DNA from 3 places in the Clostridium beijerinckii genome. Region 2 is predicted to be linked to each of the others. Evidence: riboswitches for the same ligand, from Rfam matches in the RefSeq annotation. Region 2 holds a riboswitch; each other region holds the start of a gene.
What was found. Region 2 has a riboswitch for thiamine pyrophosphate ahead of thiF (sulfur carrier protein ThiS adenylyltransferase ThiF). Riboswitches for the same ligand answer to the same signal wherever they lie in the genome.
Positions count from the first base shown of each region.

Region 1: it holds a riboswitch for thiamine pyrophosphate, as region 2 does, so the genes downstream of both, thiW (energy coupling factor transporter S component ThiW) here and thiF (sulfur carrier protein ThiS adenylyltransferase ThiF) in region 2, are expected to answer to the same signal.
Region 3: it holds a riboswitch for thiamine pyrophosphate, as region 2 does, so the genes downstream of both, thiT (energy-coupled thiamine transporter ThiT) here and thiF (sulfur carrier protein ThiS adenylyltransferase ThiF) in region 2, are expected to answer to the same signal.

Region 1 is NZ_CP144906.1:4,786,933-4,793,326, forward strand. Features, by position in the region: gene thiE (thiamine phosphate synthase) at 1-255, opposite strand, end outside; gene thiM (hydroxyethylthiazole kinase) at 348-1,178, opposite strand; gene thiC (phosphomethylpyrimidine synthase ThiC) at 1,386-2,696, opposite strand; gene thiD (bifunctional hydroxymethylpyrimidine kinase/phosphomethylpyrimidine kinase) at 2,767-3,573, opposite strand; gene thiW (energy coupling factor transporter S component ThiW) at 3,604-4,143, opposite strand; TPP riboswitch at 4,333-4,443, opposite strand; gene PZA12_RS21835 (4Fe-4S binding protein) at 4,509-5,753, opposite strand; gene PZA12_RS21840 (FAD:protein FMN transferase) at 6,182-6,394, opposite strand, start outside.
Region 2 is NZ_CP144906.1:732,945-739,338, reverse strand. Features, by position in the region: gene PZA12_RS03595 (tRNA 2-thiocytidine biosynthesis TtcA family protein) at 1-832, opposite strand, end outside; gene PZA12_RS03590 (thiamine phosphate synthase) at 1,016-1,666, opposite strand; gene thiF (sulfur carrier protein ThiS adenylyltransferase ThiF) at 1,674-2,477, opposite strand; TPP riboswitch at 2,664-2,771, opposite strand; gene PZA12_RS03580 (ECF transporter S component) at 3,102-3,698, shown strand; gene clpB (ATP-dependent chaperone ClpB) at 3,966-6,394, opposite strand, start outside.
Region 3 is NZ_CP144906.1:78,947-85,340, reverse strand. Features, by position in the region: gene PZA12_RS00385 (anaerobic ribonucleoside triphosphate reductase) at 1-211, opposite strand, end outside; gene PZA12_RS00380 (DegV family protein) at 672-1,520, shown strand; TPP riboswitch at 1,925-2,025, shown strand; gene thiT (energy-coupled thiamine transporter ThiT) at 2,080-2,757, shown strand; gene PZA12_RS00370 (ferredoxin) at 2,979-3,170, opposite strand; gene PZA12_RS00365 (Mrp/NBP35 family ATP-binding protein) at 3,300-4,139, opposite strand; gene PZA12_RS00360 (hypothetical protein) at 4,158-4,940, opposite strand; gene PZA12_RS00355 (prolipoprotein diacylglyceryl transferase) at 4,984-5,754, opposite strand; gene PZA12_RS00350 (hypothetical protein) at 5,974-6,394, opposite strand, start outside.

The sequences.
Region 1 (6,394 bases), 1.5 Mb from region 2:
TACTCCAGCCGCATCTACTGCTAGTGCAATATCCACTCTATCATTTATTATTAATGGAATATTGTGTTTATCTGTAATCTCTTTAACTTTCACAGCTGTATTATAGAAGTCGAGTGATGAACAATCTTTTTCTCTTAATTGAATTAATGTACATCCTCCAACTATAGCTTTTTCTACAGCTTCTTCTAAAGTTTCTGTACTCATTAAATCTCTATCTGTTACAAGATAGATACTATAATCTATTTTAGGTTTCATGAAACTTCTCTCTCCTTCACATTATATTTTAGATAAGTTCATATATTAATGCGTGTATTTCATTTTTATGATATACACGCAAACATTGTTTATTATATTTCCTTTATCTTATTCATCTTTTCAATAATATCAGAAGTCAAATTGCTTATGGCATCTATAATTGCAATATGAAAACTTCCTGTTCCAATCTTCCCTGCTTTATCCAAAGCAATTTCACCCGATATTCCCATGGAAATAATACCAGAAACTGCTCCTATAAAATAATCTGAACCTGCCCCACAAAACGCTCCAATTAATGCAGTTGTCATGCAGCCTGTTCCTGTGACATTAGATAACATCTTAGTTCCATTTTCAAGTATAACTACTCTTTCTCCATCAGATATAATATCTGTTGCCCCTGTAATGGCTACAGTACACTGAAGCTTTTTGGCTAAACTTTTAGCTACGTCTACTCCTTCATCATTTCCTGTTCTTGCATCATTTTCTGAGGCATCAACCCCTTTAGTTGTAGAGCCCAATCCGCTTATAAATTTAATCTCAGACATATTTCCACGTAAAACACTTATTTTCACTTCTTCTAATAATCTCTTTGTTGTTGAATTTCTGAAATCTGATGCTCCTGCTCCAACTGGGTCAAAAACGACTGGAATATTTAATTCATTTGCTTTCTTACCCGATGCAATCATAGATTCAATAGTTCGCTCATTTAATGTTCCAATATTTATTACAAGGGCAGATGAAATCTTAGTAATATCTGCTGCTTCTTTTATATCATCAGCCATAATTGGTGATGCACCTATTGCAAGTAAAATATTCGCACAATCATTAACTGTAACATAATTTGTTATATTATGCACAAGTGGTTTCTTATTCCTAACTTCATTTAATAAACTTCCTATTTTAATTGATATTCCATTACTCATAAATATCTTTTAGTGAGAATTCATTCTTTTAATAATCCTCACTAAAATACCTCCTCTCAAAAGTAAAAACTTTTTTTAATTTCTTTTCCTTAATATACATGTTGCAATAATAAACTCGCATCTAAAATTCTAGTAAGACAAGTTCTCAATTAAAATAATACTATAGAAATTTAATTGCAACACAGATAATTATAATTCACGTAAATCTTATTTCTGGTCGAGAAGCTCCACTTTATCACCATTTAAAATTCTGTTAGTTGTTCTTACTGCACACATTTTTCCGCACATAGAACAGCTATGCATATCTTCTGGTGGTACACTTTCAAAATATTCTCTAGCCTTTTTCCCATCAATAGCAATCTTGAACATCTCTTCCCAATCAAGTTTTTGACGAGCATCTGCCATTGCATTATCTCTATCTCTAGCCCCTGGAAGTCCATTAGCAATGTCTGCTGCATGAGCTGCAATTTTAGATGCGATAATTCCTTCTCTAACATCAGATAAATCAGGAAGTCTTAAATGCTCAGCTGGTGTTACATAGCAAAGGAAATTAGCTCCATGTGTTGCTGCAATAGCTCCACCAATAGCTGAAGTTATATGATCATACCCCGGTGCAATATCTGTAACAAGAGGGCCTAGTACATAGAAAGGTGCCCCATGGCATAATCTTTTTTCAATTTGCATATTAGCTGCAATCTCATTCATTGCCATATGACCTGGTCCTTCTATCATAACTTGTACATCTTTTTCCCAAGCTCTTTTTGTTAATAATCCTAACTCTATAAGTTCTGTAATTTGTCCAGCATCTGTTGAATCATCAATACAGCCAGGTCTCATAGCATCTCCAAGACTTATTGTTACATCATATTCTCTTAGTATATCAAGTAATTCATCATAGTATTCATAAAATGGATTCTCATTTCCTGTCATCTCCATCCACGCAAATAGTAATGACCCACCTCTTGATACTATATTTAATCTTCTCTTATCTTCTTTAAATAGCGAAACTGTTCTTTTATTTATTCCTGCATGAATAGTAACAAAATCTACCCCAGCTTTAGCATGAGCTAACACCACGTCAAGAAAATCTTTAGCTTTTATATCTAAAAGATCTTTTTCAAGGTATCCAATTGCATCATACATAGGAACTGTTCCTATCATAGCTGGAGAATATTCTATAAGCTTTTCCCTGAACTCTTGAGTCTTCCCGTAATTACTTAAATCCATTATTGCTTCCGCACCAAAATCAATTGCCATTTTTACTTTTTCCATCTCTCTGCAATAATCAACCGAATCTCCTGATATCCCTAAGTTTACATTTATCTTTGTTCTTAATCCATCACCAATCCCCTCAGGGCTAAGTGATTTATGGTTGATATTGGCCGGTATAGCCACTTTACCTTCTGCAACAAGTTTCATTAATTTTTCTTCTGAAATTCTTTCTTTTTCCGCTACTATTTTAATTTCCTTTGTGACTATACCTTTTTTAGCTGCTTCCATTTGTGTTTTATAATTCATTTCTTTCCCTCTCCTCATACCATTATTATTTAATTTATTAGTTATAAAATTTAACTTGAGTTCTATAGTATTATTCAATCATTCCTGCTTTCTTATATAGCTCGTAAAAATGGTTAGTAGGTCCTACACCTTTACCAAGCTCAAAACCATGTTCGATTGCACATGTTATATATTCTTTACCACTTCTAACCGCTTCCTCTATTGTCATATTCTTAGCTAAATTTGCTGCTATAGTTGAAGATAAAGTACATCCTGTTCCATGAGTGTGAGTAGTATTTATTCTTTCTTGCTTTAGAACAAGAAAGTTATTTCCATCATATAACAAGTCTGTTGCTTCCCCTTCTAAATGCCCTCCTTTAACTAAAACTGCCTTCGGACCAAATTCTTTAAGTTTCAAGGCCGCTTCCTTCATTTCATCTAAGTTTTCTATTTTCATCCCTAAAATTTCTTCTGCCTCTGGTAAATTAGGAGTTATTAATGTTGCTAATGGAAATAATTCCTTAACTAAAGTATCTTTTGAATCCTTCGATAACAGATTAAATCCACTTTTAGAAATCATAACTGGATCTAGAACTATCACTGGTAGCTTACCAACTTTTCTCAAAGATTTTGATATAGCTTTTATAGATTCAATTTTAGAAACCATTCCTATTTTTATAGCATCTACTCTTATATCTTCAAAAATAACATCTATCTGAGATTCAATCATTTCAGGATTTATATCTTGAATTCCAAAAACCCCCATAGTATTTTGAGCCGTTACCGCTGTGATAACACTCATCCCATATACTCCATTTGCTGAGAAAGCTTTTAAATCCGCTTGAATTCCTGCTCCTCCACAAGTATCTGATCCTGCAATAGTTAATGCTCTAAACATAAACTCATCCTTTCACCTGTAATATTTCATTTAAATCTTATCTATGTTATTAGTTTCCTCTCTTTTTACTTGAAACTCATTATCTACTAGTATTTTTTTAATGACAGGAACTTTTATAAAAAAGTAAGCTATAATCGCTCCAACACTACAACTTGATATAAACGGAACAACATATACAAAAACCGCAACTTGTTTTCCTAACACCATTGTAGCTATAGGATAAGCTAATAATGCTCCTAATATTCCAGTTCCAATTATTTCTCCAATTACTGCAATACCCGGCTTTCTAAATTTTTTATAAAGAATTCCTGCAAGCAATGCTCCTACCATGCTTCCTGGAAAAGCCAATAAACTTCCTGTTCCCATGAAATTTCTTATTAGAGATGTCACAAATGCATTCATAAGAGCATATAATGGCCCAAGTGTTATTGCTCCAACTACATTTACGAAATGTTGTATTGGAGATATTTTAGCAGCTCCAATCGGTATTGAAAATGTTCCAAAAATAACAGAAATACCGATTAATACACCACTTAGTGCCATCTTCTGTGCTTTACTCTTTTCTTTCATTAAAAATCACTCCTTTAATAATAAAATCAATAAACTTACTTTTTAATGTGAAATAAATTTGCTAAATCACCTTTACAATGACGTTTAAATTGATTAACCTTAAAAGAAGTTAATTATTTTGCATAAAAAAAATGTATCCACAAGGGATACATCAATAAATTATGCACAAATCATATCAATACTTACACAAATAATATTAATATACTTCCCTACGCTGGTATTATCCAAATCAGGTTATAAGAGTCTAGGAAATCAATCTTTCCAATCTCAGCCAAAATATTAGCTCCCCTAGTTATTCAATTATAAAATTTTCTTTCACAATTTAAAGGTTATACCATTAAGTTTCAAACGTCAAGTATATTTTATTATTTTGCTTTATTCAAAGCATTTGTTACCGCACTCATGATACCCTTCGAACTATAAGTTGCACCAGATACAGTATCTACTGATGTTGATTGTTTTGAAATTATGCTCTTAATTATAGTTCCCTCTGCTCTTTGATAAAACTTTGGAGTATCTTGATTAGATATAGCTTGTATACTTGATATTTTCCCATTCGACACAGTTACAGAGACCTTAGTTGTTCCTCCTCTATAGCCTGTTCCACTTCCTGTGTATGTCCCATCTTTATATTCACTTGCATTATTTTGAACTGTATTTGAACTTGTAGTTTCTTGATTTAATTTTGAACTTTCTGGTGCAGCTTCAGTTTGTGAATTTATATTGCTTGAAACTTCATTACTCTTAGTTACGATTCCAGATTTAGTTACTGCATTGCCGGCGAAGTTAGTAAGTCCATATATACCTAAAAATGTAGCCATAGCTACTGATCCTGTTAACTTAGCATCTAAATCTCTTCCAAGTACATTTACATTAGCATTATTTCTGTAACATACTTCAGTACATTTTAAGCAATTTATACAATCTCCACCTTTGACACAATCTACCTTATAGAGCGGTAATCCCATTGAGCAATTCATTGTGCAAGCTCTACATTTACCACAATCAGCTTTTGGCTTATTAAGCTTAACTATTCCAATCTTAGAAATAATAGAGAATATTGCCCCTAAAGGACATAGATATCTGCAGAAAAACCTCTCAATAAACGCTGCTCCTATTGTGATTAATATTAAAAATATCAATCCAACAAGTAAACTCGAAAAAATAGTAGATACATCAGTTATTTGACCAAATACATCCCAAGGGCTTGTGCTTTCCAGTATACTGCTTCCCATAGTCCATGAAATAGCTATTATAAAAAGTAATACTACATATTTGAAATACTTAAGTATAGAATCAACTTTTTCATCTACTCTAAATTTTATTTTGAATACTTTTTTTGATATAAAATATATTAAGTCATTATATGCACCAAATGCACATATCCAACCGCAGAACCATCTTCCTAATACTATAGTCAAAAGCATAATAGCTATAAATTCTATTAAGCTTGGTAATGCTTCCAAAAAGTTAAAATTACCATTGATAATCATTTGATATACAGTTTTTACTTCACTGAATGTCATTGAATAAAGGCCTGGTAACAGAATAAATGCAATCAATTGTATAATATGCCTTATAATCTGCGATTTCTTTATTTTACTTGCCATATTTCTTTCCCCTTTTCTAACTCTCTATATTTAGCAATAATAAACTTTTATGTTAATTATCATTAATCACATTTTTCCAATTAATTTCTAATAGAAATATTATTTTCACTTCATTATCTGCTATTGCAATTTCTTTGATTAAGTGAATTATATCAATAGAACCTTAATGCTCCCTTAATCTAAACTGAGAATTCGCTGAGAAATGTCAATTAAAACATCTTAGAATTAAGGAAAAAAATAAATGGTTAGAAAAATCTAAATAAAAAAAGATAGTACAGATTGAATTTATCCCTGTTAATATCTTATATTCCAACTTAACGAGGTTTGTTTCAATCTGTATTATCTCTTCTTATCATTTTGCTTGATTTAAAGCTTTCCTATTGCCTAAATTATGCCCTTACTTCTATATTTAGCTCCGGACACATTATCTAAAAAAATTCACTATCTGTTAATGTAAAAATACTTTCATCAATACCTGATGTTTTATATATTTTCTTATCTTCTGTAATAAATATAGCGTCAATCCCCTCTATAGTCTCTATAATCTTCATAGCCTTATCAATACCAATTATATAAGCACCAGTTGACAAGCCATCTCCGTCGATTGAATTGTCTGATATAATAGTTGCACTTATAATTTT
Region 2 (6,394 bases):
TTTCTTCACCTTTTTGCCAACCTAATATTGAATCCATACTAACATTTTCAGCTGCTTTAAATATAGACTTTTCAACTCCACTAAAATTCTTCTTTAATTCTTTAATAAGATCTTTTATTTCATATCTCTTATTACCTATTCTTTCAGCTGCAACCATGCAAGCGCAATTCAATGGCCATATACCACTATAATTTATAAATCTTTTTATATACTCTTCCTCTATAAAATACATAGGCCTAATTAATTCTAAACCTTCAAAGTTTTTGGCTTTTAATTTAGGCAACATTGTCTTAAAATTACCACCATATAAAATGTTTAGCATAGTTGTTTCAATTACATCATTATAATGATGTCCTAATGCAAGTTTATTACATCCAAATTCTTTTGCTTTTGCATAAAGAGAGCCTCTTCTCATTCTTGCGCATAAGTAACATGGGTAATCCTTAGCCATTTTATCAACAACATCAAAAATGCCTGACTCATACATATGAATCGGAATATTTAGATGGTCACAATTTTCTATTAGTAAATTTTTTATATCTGGATGATACCCTGGATCCATAGCTAAAAATACTAATTCAAATTTAACTTGACCATGTCTTTGCAACTCCTGAAATAATTTTGCCATAAGTATACTATCTTTTCCTCCAGAAATTCCAACAGCAATTTTATCTCCTTCTTGAATTAAATTATATTCTTTAATTGCCTTAACAAATTTTGACCAAATATGCTTTCTATAGCTTTTAATTATAGCTTTTTCAATCTCTTCTAGTGGCTTTTTTTCTCCATCTGGTATAATTCTTGGACAACCTTTTCCTGCAATTGTACTCATTATTTCATTTCTCCTTATTATCTTAATAGCATCCAGGTCATAGATACTAATTATTCTTTAATATATCTTTCTTTAAAGAGTTTATAATGAACACTTAAGATTTACAAGTGTTTTTAGGTTTTAATATTAGCTGATTTTAATTATTCGTATTTGTACTTTGATTTTTATATATCAAAGTAATGTTTATTTAGAAAGAGATTTCACTAATTCTTCAGGATTTTTGTCTTTCATTAAACTAGACATTATAGCAATTCCACTTGCTCCAGCATCCAATACTTTCTTATAATTATCTTGATTTATTCCGCCTATTCCGATGATGGGAATGTTAATCTTCTTGGAAAGAGCCTCTATTTCCTTAATCCCTCTAGGAGGGAGCCCTTTTTTGCAATCAGTTTCAAACACATGGCCATAAATAACATAGTCTGCTCCTAATTTAGCCGCCTGTATACCTTCTTCGCAACTATGTATTGAAACGCCTATCATCTTATATATTTTATATTTATTCCCACTAAATCGAAAATTATCCACTATTTCTTTAGAATTTATTGCTCTTCCTGTGCATAACTTGTTACTAATATTTATAAAATCATTAAATGATAACTGAATTCCATCAACATTGGACTTTCTAGCAATATCTATATTGGAATTTAGTATTATTCTGATATTTGTATTTTTCAGTTCCTCTTTTACTTTCAAAACTAATATTATTAGCTCTTCACTGCTTAAATCTTTTTCTCGTATAATTAAGAAATCTAGATTAGATTCTGATATTTTCTTTATTTGATAAAAAAAGTCACTACAAAGTTTTCTATTTGTTATTCCAATTACAGACATCTTTAGTTTATACCTCTTCCCCTAATATTAATCTAAGAGCCATATTCGCTTCATGACAAGCTGCGATACCAACCCTAGGTGCCATTAACCCCTCATTTACTTTTGCCTCATTTTTAAAGTCTCCACACATATATAGCCTTGTATTTATTTTTTTGCTAATTATTAGATTATTAGAATAATACCCTGCCATACCTGATGCTGAAATAACCTTTGGCTTTTCTGTCTGAAGTAAAACTTCTCTAACTATCATCGCTTTATTTTCTGCGCCATCAAATGCTTCAATTACAATATCCATATCCTCAAATAAATCTTTAATGTTATCCTTATCTACATACGTATCAACAACTTCGATATTTATGAACGGATTGATTTCTAACAATATTTCTTTTAATGCATGGCATTTTTTCATTCCAATATGTCTTATAAAGTATTGTTGTCTGTTTAAATTACTTGGTTCAACCACATCAAAATCTATTATTTTTATGTGTCCAACACCAACTCTTCCCAATGCTAATGCTACTGTTGAACCCAGTCCACCAAGTCCAGCAATAGCTATCTTCGCCTTCTTAACTTTCTCGTGAACCTTTGGAGTATGTCTACTTACCATTAATGCCTCTAACTCTTCTTTTTTAGGCACCTCGCCTCTCTTGATTAAAGTAACTTTATCTCCTTCATTTAGAGAATAATCTTGTTTAATTGGAAAGCCATTTAAAATAACTATATCCGCATCACTTTTTATCTTGTTTCTAACTTCAAATGCAGTAATTTCTCCCTCAATATCTATTTCTCTTTCATTTACTAAAACTTTCAAACTAATATCCCCAATCTAAATAAATTTTAAAACTTAATGTATCTACTTATTATTTACTCATTATTTTCTTATCAGTCTTTTTTCATAATTTATACTACCAATGGGCAGAACATCTACTTATTTGGCTTCCATAATAAATTACTAGAGAATAAAAAGACTTACCCTAAGGTAAGTCTTATAAATCTTCTAAAATATTTATTGCTTCCCTACGGTGGTATTAGCCACATCAGGTCAAAAGAGTTAAAGCAAATAAGCTTCTCTCAGCCAATTAAATTAGCACCCCTAGCCTTTTTATACTATTCAATTTCTATTATGGTTATATATTATCATTTTATTTCTTATAATTCAAATTTTTATGGATCAAATCCATAAATTAGACTTGTGAATTTAATCATATTTTAAATATAAATCAACTTTTTTCTAAGTTAACATAATTAAGTATAGAAACAGTAATTATTATTCCTATATTTAAGTTTATATTTTTAAAATATAATTGAACATTTTTTCTAACGTGGTAAAATAATATATGTCGGTATTCAATTAGAAGCTGAACGGAAATTCGTATATATTATATATTTTTCCGAATTATATCCATATGTCAAGGAATAAGAACGGAGGTACCTTATGGAAAGAGGCTATACTAAATCTAAATTTTCAGTTAGACAGATTGCAATGATCGGAATGCTTTCTGCAATTTCAATTTTCTTAGGATTAACTGGACTTGGGTTCATACCAATTCCACCTGTAAAAGCTACTATAATGCATATTCCAGTTATTATAGGTGCGATAGTTGAAGGACCTATAGTTGGATCCCTAGTTGGATTAGTTTTTGGTTTATTCTCAATGTATCAAAATTTTACTGCTCCTGGTCCAACATCATTTATATTTTGGAATCCTATAATTGCATTAGTTCCTAGAGTCCTAATTGGAATTGTAGCATACTATGTGTATATACTTCTTAGAAAGAGATTTAAAAATCAAAGCATTAGTATCGCAATCGCATCAATCTGTGCTACATTAATTAACACTATAGGTGTTTTGGGTTTAACTTACGTATTCTATTTAGAAAGATACTCTGCTATTTTAAAGATAAACCCACAAACTGCTGGTATTGCAATTGCAACCATTGGTTTAACAAATGGAGTTCCTGAAGCTATAGTGAGTGCTGTAATATCAGTTCCTGTAATTGTAGCGATATTTAGAATTAAGAAAAAAGTTTAACTAGACTCTAAACAAGTAAAATGAAATATTTTTTAAAGAATATAAATTATAAAGAGGCACTTGCTAAAAGTTGCCTCTTTTCTTATTTTAATTATTATTTACATATATAACTATTATGAAGAATTAAAATATATTATCTCATACAAATGTCACCATTCCTATTAACTGCTAAAAAAGTTGCTAACGGATTTTTCTTAATCACTAAAGAATAAAAAAATTCCTATAGATCACATTTATCTACAGGAATTTTATAAAACTTATTTTTTACTAAAGTGGTTTTATTATTATTTCTTCATCTTTACTATCAATCAAAACCTTAGATCCATAACTTAGTTCACCCTTAATTATCATCCTAGCGAGTCTATTCTCTAAAGTGTTCTGTATATATCTTTTTAATGGCCTTGCTCCATAAACTACATCATAACCTTCTCTTGCCATTATTGTTTTTGCTTTATCTGTAACTTCTATTTCGATATTTTTATCTTTTAACCTCAAACTTACTTCTCTTAAGAATATATCTATAATTTTCTTAATACCAGACTCTGCCAAAGGTTTAAACATTATAGTATCGTCTACTCTATTTAAAAATTCCGGTTTAAATCTTGATTTTAAAACACTCATTACTTTTGATTTTATTTCTTCATCAACATGATCTTCATTAGTATTTTCTAATAAATATTCACTTCCAATATTTGAAGTCATAATTATTATAGTATTTTTAAAATCTACTGTTTTACCCTTATTATCAGTTAGTCTACCATCATCTAATATCTGAAGGAATATATTAAACACATCTTCATGCGCTTTTTCAATTTCATCAAATAAAATTACACTATATGGTTTTCTTCTTACAGCTTCTGTTAGCTGACCACCTTCATCATAACCTACATATCCTGGAGGCGCTCCAACTAATCTAGATACTGAGTGCTTCTCCATATATTCTGACATATCAATACGAATAATATTTTCTTCTGAATCAAATAAATTTCTAGCTAGTGTTTTTGCAAGCTCTGTTTTACCAACTCCTGTTGGCCCTAGGAATATAAATGATCCTATTGGTCTATTGATATCTTTAAGCCCAGCTCTTGCTCTGAGTATTGCATTAGTTACAGCTTCTATCGCCTCACCCTGCCCTATAACTCTATTACTCATATCATCTTCTAGTCTTAAAAGTTTTTCTCTTTCTCCTTCAAGTAAATTAGTTACAGGAATTCCAGTCCATTTAGAAAGTACAGCAGATACCTCTTGCTCTGTTACTTCCTCTTTTAATAAAGCACCTTCATAATTTTCTCTTAGTTCAATTTCTTTTTGCTTGATTTTTTCTTCTAAAGCAGGAATCCTACTATATTGAATCTCAGCAACTTTATTATAATCAAAGTTTCTCTGAGCTACTTCTATTTCTCCTCTAGCATCATCTAACTCACTTTTTAAGGTTTTAATAGCTGTGATTTGCTCTTTTTCTTTGGTATATTTTGCAGTCATTTCATCATTCTTTTCTTTTAATCCTGCAAGTTCTTTCTCTAGGTCATCTAACCTATTTTTTGAGCCCTCATCCTTCTCTTTTGATAGAGCTTCTTTTTCTATTTCTAACTTAAATATTTTTCTTCTTATAACATCAAGTTCTGTTGGAAGGGAATCTATCTCAGATCTTATCATAGCTCCAGCTTCATCAATTAAATCAATTGCCTTATCAGGCATATATCTATCTTGAATATATCGATCAGAAAGCTTTGCAGCAGCTACTATAGCTGAATCATGAATTCTAATCCCATGATGGATTTCAAACCTTTCTTTTAATCCTCTTAGTATTGCAATTGTATCCTCCACTGTAGGTTCATCTATAATTACTGGTTGAAATCTTCTTTCTAAAGCTTTATCTTTCTCAATATATTTTCTATATTCATCAAAAGTTGTTGCACCTATACAATGCAGCTCTCCTCTTGCTAATAATGGCTTAATCAAATTACCAGCATCCATTGCTCCATCAGTCTTACCTGCTCCAACTATTGTATGAATTTCATCTATGAATAGTAATATTCTACCCTCACTGCTTTGAACTTCTTTTAATACTGCTTTTAATCTTTCTTCAAATTCACCTCTATACTTAGCTCCGGCAATCAAAGATCCCATATCCAAGGCAAATATAATTTTATCCTTAAGGCCTTCTGGAACATCTCCTCTAACTATTCTTTCAGCTAATCCTTCAATAATCGCTGTTTTACCAACACCAGGTTCACCTATTAAGACTGGATTATTCTTGGTTCTCCTTGATAAAATTCTTATTGTCCTTCTTATTTCTTCATCTCTTCCTATAACAGGATCTAACTTATGCTTTTTAGCAAGGTCAACTAAATTAGTTCCATACTTTGCTAATGCATCATATGTCCCTTCTGGATCTTGCGTTTCAACTCTTTGACTTCCTCTAACTTCAGAAAGAACTTTTAAGAAATTATCCTTGGTTATATTATATTGCTTTAATATTTTAGAAACTTGATTGTTATCTATTTCTATAATAGCAAGCATTAAATGTTCAACACTAACATATGAATCTTCAAACTGTTTCGAAAATTCTTCAGCTTTAATTAACACTTCCTCTACTTTTCTAGTTATATATACATTGCCAACTCCTTCTCCTAAAACCTTTGGCATTGCATCTAATTCTTTATTTACTGAAGCTTTTAGATTCTTTACTGATA
Region 3 (6,394 bases), 650 kb from region 2:
ATGCCTTCTCTACAAAATTTTGTATTTGTTCTACAGTTATAGTCTTTTTATACTCTTCTTCTATATACGTAATCACCTTATGTACGGTATCTAGAACTTGACTTTCTTTTAAATTTAAACCGATTTCACTAGCTGATCCTTTAATTGCTTGAGCTATCTTATCTGAATTAAATTCAACTTCTCTTCCATCGCGTTTCACAACATATAGCATTATTATTCCCTCCATGGCACAATATATAGTATTTTTACTACCGTACTATTATACTGTATTAGGTATTCATTAGCAATACTTCTAATTTTTTATTTTTAAACCACTAGATTTTAATTATCTTAATTTACATCCTATTATCTTTCGATTTATTCATTTTTTACGACTTTTTTATATTTGACTTATTGTAGATAATCTTTATTGTTGTAATTTACTATGATTTCAAGTATTTTTTCATAATAAGCTATAAGAAAATTATTATTATCTGTGTTCTAAAAGCTTAATTGAGTAGAATTTATTTCAAACTATCATGTTATGCAAACCAAACAATTTTATAAATAATGGAATTTATTATTTAAAACTTATAATACAAATTATTTCTTTAAGTAAGCTATAAGAAATGTAATTTTTACAAATAGTGTTATAATTAAACTAAGACTATACATTTCTAGGAGGAACTAATATGGATAAAATAGCATTAATAACTGATAGTGCTTCTGATTTGAATGCAAATTTCGTAATAGAAAATAATATTAAAGTAGTCCCGTTTAAAATTATATTCTCTGATAGAGAGTATATTGATGGAATAGATATAACACCAAAGACTTTATATGAATATTTGCCTAAGGAGATACCTAAAACTTCCTTACCTGGCGTTGAGGATTTTACAGATGCTTTGGAACAGGTAAAAAATGAGGGATATACACATGCAATTATTATAACAATATCAAGTGGCCTTTCTGGCGCTTATAACTCTGCAAGACTTGCATCTGAAAATGTCCCTGAAGTGAAAACTTTGGTATTTGATTCTATGACTTTAACTATGTCAGAAGGAGCTATGGTCATTGAAACTCTAAACCTAATAAAGCAAAGGAAATCCTTTGATGAAATAGTAATGACCTTACCTTCCTTTAGAGATAAGATTGACGTGTTTTTTACAATAGATACATTAGAATACTTAATAAAGGGAGGCCGAGTTGGTAAAGTTGCCGGAACTATAGCGGGTGTACTCAATCTAAAGCCTATTATTACTGTTGGCGATGACGGCATATACCATACGGTTTGTAAGATAAGAGGCATAAAACAGTGTATATCTAAATTAACAAATATATTAACAAATTATCTAGAAAATCATAAATGTAAAGTTTGGGTTTTAGATGGGAATGCACCTGAGAAATCTAAAATGCTTTATGATTCTATAAAAGATCTTCCTAATCTAATTGAATGTACTTTAGGAGGATCAATAGGACCTGCTCTTGGCGTTCATACCGGACCTGGTCTTGTTGGATTTATAGTTGAAAGATTAGATTAATCGAAAAATATATATGTTAACTATTTACTCATAATTAAAGAGCTAAATATTAAAATTCATATTTTTTTATTTAGTTCTTTAATCTTTTACAAGTATACTTACTTTTCTACTTGTAAATAATAATAACAAAGAAATCTTTACTGAAAGGACTGTTTTGTTATTATGAAAGATTTTATATTAGATTCAACATATAAAGATGCTACTATTGTCAATAGAAATGATGATATCTTCACCATTTCATCAAATAAATTACCAAATAACACAATCCCACATCACTCTATAAATTTGATTGCTTCTAGCTCAAATTCACATTCCAATTTAAGTAATAATAACAAATTTAATACATACAATCTAATTGACTATCTATAATAATAGGTATAAAATAGTGTAAGTGTAATATATTTATAATGTGCTAGGGGAGCCGAGCGGCTGAGATTTGATATTCATAAACCCTTAAAACCTGATCTAGTTAATTCTAGCGTAGGGAATGCAACCTCTTAAAAACTTTAAACTATTTATTTGGTTGATAATCTCCGAGCACAATTAAGGAGGTTTTTTTATGTCAATTTTTAATGATTGGATCGAACAGTTTTCCAAACTTTTCCAGAATTTCTCACAAAACATTCAAGACATTCTTGCAAGTCCAATGTCCATTATAACTTTATTAGGATGTATTTTACTGCTTATAGTATTAGCTAAGGCAAGAAAGATAAAATTCACTCCAGAACTAATTGCTAGGATTGGTATAGCATTGGCGTTAGCCACTATATTAAAAATGCTAAGATTATATCATTTTCCTCAAGGTGGTAGCATAACTTTAGGCAGCATGATACCAGTATTACTCATAGCATTCATATATGGTCCTGAAGTTGGATGTTTAACAGGATTTCTTTATGGTGTAATAACCTTAATACTGGATCCATATATACTACATCCTGTTCAAGTTTTGTTTGATTATCCATTGCCCTTTACAGCATTAGGTCTTGCCGGATTTTTCAAACAAAGAAAGTTAGTTGGGGTAAGCATTGCAGTACTGGTCAGATTTTTATGTCATCTTATTTCTGGTATAGTTTTCTTTGGATCATTTGCCCCAGAAGGAATGTCTCCAGTAGTTTATTCTTTGCTTGTTAATGGTCCTATGGTTGGAATAGAAGGAATCATATGCTTAGTAATTTTAGCTGTTCTTCCTATAGAAAGAATATTTCATGCATCATCAGTAAATACTATTTCAAACTAACTATTATATAAAACAATTTATATATATACAATTAAGTTTCGAAGCTCTACGTAGTAATTAAACATTTCACTTATCTGCGTTTTAAGCTTATTAATGCAAAACATATAGAATAAAAATAGGATTAATTTTGTTTTATAAAACAAAATTAATCCTATTTTTGATCAAATAATAAATAAATATTATTTATTTTAGACGTTTTAGTTGTATTTTGCAATTAAATTTTATTCTTCTATTTCAATTGCATTTACTGGACAGCTTTCTTCTGCTTCTTTTGCCTCATCTACACAACCTTCTGGAACTTCATCAACTATAGCTCCTGCTTTTCCATCATCCTGCATGTCAAAGCACTCTGGACATATAGATGGACATAATCCACAAGCTATACAAGTATCTTTATCTACTTTTGGTTTCATGGTTTACTTCATCTCCTCTAATATCAAATTACAAACTTATTATTTCCCAAGAAATATTAAGTTATGTATATTTAATAATATAATTTAAAATAATGAAATAAATATAGTATAAGGAAAAGAAGTTTTCTATTAATATAATCCTTCAAATATCAGTGAATATAGCGGATTCTCCTTAACGTATTCCTCTGCTTTTCCTTGCTCCAATGCTTCTGTAAGTTCAATATTAATTGGTAGCTCTCCTATTAAAGGAATTCCAAGATAATCTGCATTTTCTTCTGATGACTTTCTGCTAAATACTCGTATCTTTTTATCACAATCTGGACAGTTTATATATGCCATGTTCTCTACTACACCCTTAATCTTTACACCTATCTTTTGGGCCATAATAACAACTTTCTTGACTATCATAGACACCATATCTTGTGGTGTAGAAACTATTACAATTTCATCAATAGGAAATTCCTGCATTACAGTTAAAGCAATGTCTCCTGTACCTGGTGGCATATCTATAAGTAAATAGTCAAGCTCTTCCCAATTAGTTTCTACAAACATCTGCTTTAACACCCCTGTAATTACAGGTCCTCTCCAGATTACAGGTTCATCTTCTACTGCTGTTAAAAGATTCATGGAAATTATTTTTATCCCGCTTTCTGTTTCCACTGGCTCAAATTTTACCATATCATTTTCTAATGGAATTATTTTAGCTCTTTTATTGTTAACTCCAAAAAATCTAGGCATAGATGGACCTGTAATATCTGCATCCAATACTCCTACTTTATATCCCTTCTTAGATAACATACTTGCCATCATTCCAGTTACAGTTGATTTACCAACTCCACCTTTTCCACTTATAATACCTATAACATTTTTAATATTTCCATATCTGGATGTTAACTTTAAACTTTCTTCACTACATCCTGTTCCTTTAGATTGACATGTGTCTTTACTTTTACAATTTTCACAACTCATTTATATATGCTCCTTTGCTTACCAATCTTGTGGGGTTTTATTAGGCTCACTTATTTTAATATCCCAGTCTTTATAATTATATTCTGCTGTTATATAATAGCTTTCAAAGGAATTATCCTTTTTATTATCTACTGTTATTAGTGTTTTGAAAACAGTACTATTATATCCTCTATTTTTCACTTTAATTATTGTATCAAAATCTTCATAATTATTATTTACTAAATCAACACTAGGTAAAGTTTTGTTCAAACTTTTCTTAAAATCTTCTAAATCCACAGAAAATATGTATTTCAAACAATCTGTATCTCCAGCTATGTTCACTCCAACTTTGTTTCCGTTGGATAAACTTTCTTTTTTCTTATCAATAACTTTTAATATTGATTGATAGTATATATAATTAAAGTCTCTTGGCTTTCTTATGAATGAAAGATTTTGCATTATTGTATTCTCTAAATTTTTAGGTACTGAAAATGCCTTATCGTCATCATAAAAGTTTCCTGTCCCATGTTCGTTAGCTCCAACTACATACTGATACTTTCTCACTTCATCTCCAATGCACACCTCAAAAATATAATCTGGATCTAATGAGCTTTTCTTTGAAACTTCACTTCCATCTGATAAAATCTTGTAAATGTCTTCTATGGCTTTAGGATCGTTAACTACAAACCTAAATCCACTATCTCTAACACTTTGTATGATAATTTTATCGACTTTATTTTGCTTTATATAATCAAATTGTTGATTTTTAAGATTCATTTTAACTTCTATATTATCAATGAAGCTACACCCTGAGAGCATCATACTAGAGACTACTACCAATGGTAAAACTATTGTTAAAAACTTACTATTTCTCACTGTTCTTCTTCGCTCCTTTGAAAATCCTATGGTTATTAAATACAACAATACCAATCACCAAAGTAAATATTGCGATAAATTGTGATGTTGATAGAATCCCGATATTCCCTCTTGGATCATCCCTTAAAAACTCTACTAAAAATCTACCTATACTATATACTATTAAATATAGTCCCACTATTTTTCCTTTTTGTTTTTCTTTCTTACTATAGTACAAAAGCATAAATCCTAACAAAAAGTCAAATATTGATGAATAAATTTGCGTTGGATGCACGTGTATTCCAGCTGGTGCTAAAGATCCCTTTGGAAATGTAACGCCTATTGGTAACTTGGTTTCTGCTCCATAACAACATCCAGCCAGAAAACATCCAACTCTACCAAAACCTTGGGCTATTGCAAGACCTGGAACCGTCATATCCAACATTTCAACAATGTTCCAAGACTTTTTCCTAGAATATAAGTACATAGCCAAGGCTCCTCCACCTATGGCACCATATATAACAAATCCATATCCAAAGTTCAGTAATATGCTTGGCTCTTTAATAATATCTTTAATCTCAGTTAATATAAATAATCCCTTTCCACCAAGTGCTCCACCTATTACAGCTAAAATTACTAAATTTAATAAGGAATCCTCATCATAGCCTTTTTTCTTTCCTTTATTTATAAATATAGCAGCTGCAACTATTATTCCAATTGCAATCATTAATCCATAACTCTTTATCTGTATCCCAAATATCTCAAATAGTATTATCCTCATTGCTCGCCTCCAAACGTCAAATAAGTATCAAGGAGAAGCTATCCTGGCCTCTCCTTGATACTTAAATTATAATACTTATGCTTATCCTTGGCAAATCTTATTTAACTCATCAACTCAACATTCATACAATTATATGTTTTATATTAAGCATATAATGTAATCTTTTCACATCAACCACTTATGATCCAGAAAACTTTATATACAATAAATTGGTTAATTTCAACTTTGAGATGATTTAATACTTGAAATAATCGTATTTAAAATAGTCTTCATATTATCCTTATAATCCTTTGACTTAAGATTAAATAATATCTTTGCTGTTTTACCTTCTTCTAAATTTAGATAATAGCATTCATTATTAAAATCATACCCATTCTTTACTTTTGTTTCATATTTAACTAATACTCCTGAATTATAGGAATTTTTAAAAGGTGTTAATTCTGAATTATAATATTCTAGGCATTGACTATTTAAATCTTTTTCTGCAAACACGTTTATATCCTCTTTTGTATTTACTACTTGCAATAAACCAGTAAGCTTATTATTTTTGTCTTTAAAATCTAATTCATAACTCACATATTGCCCTTTACTTTCTTTTTCCTCCACATTCCATTCACTTGGCAGAGATATAACATATTTA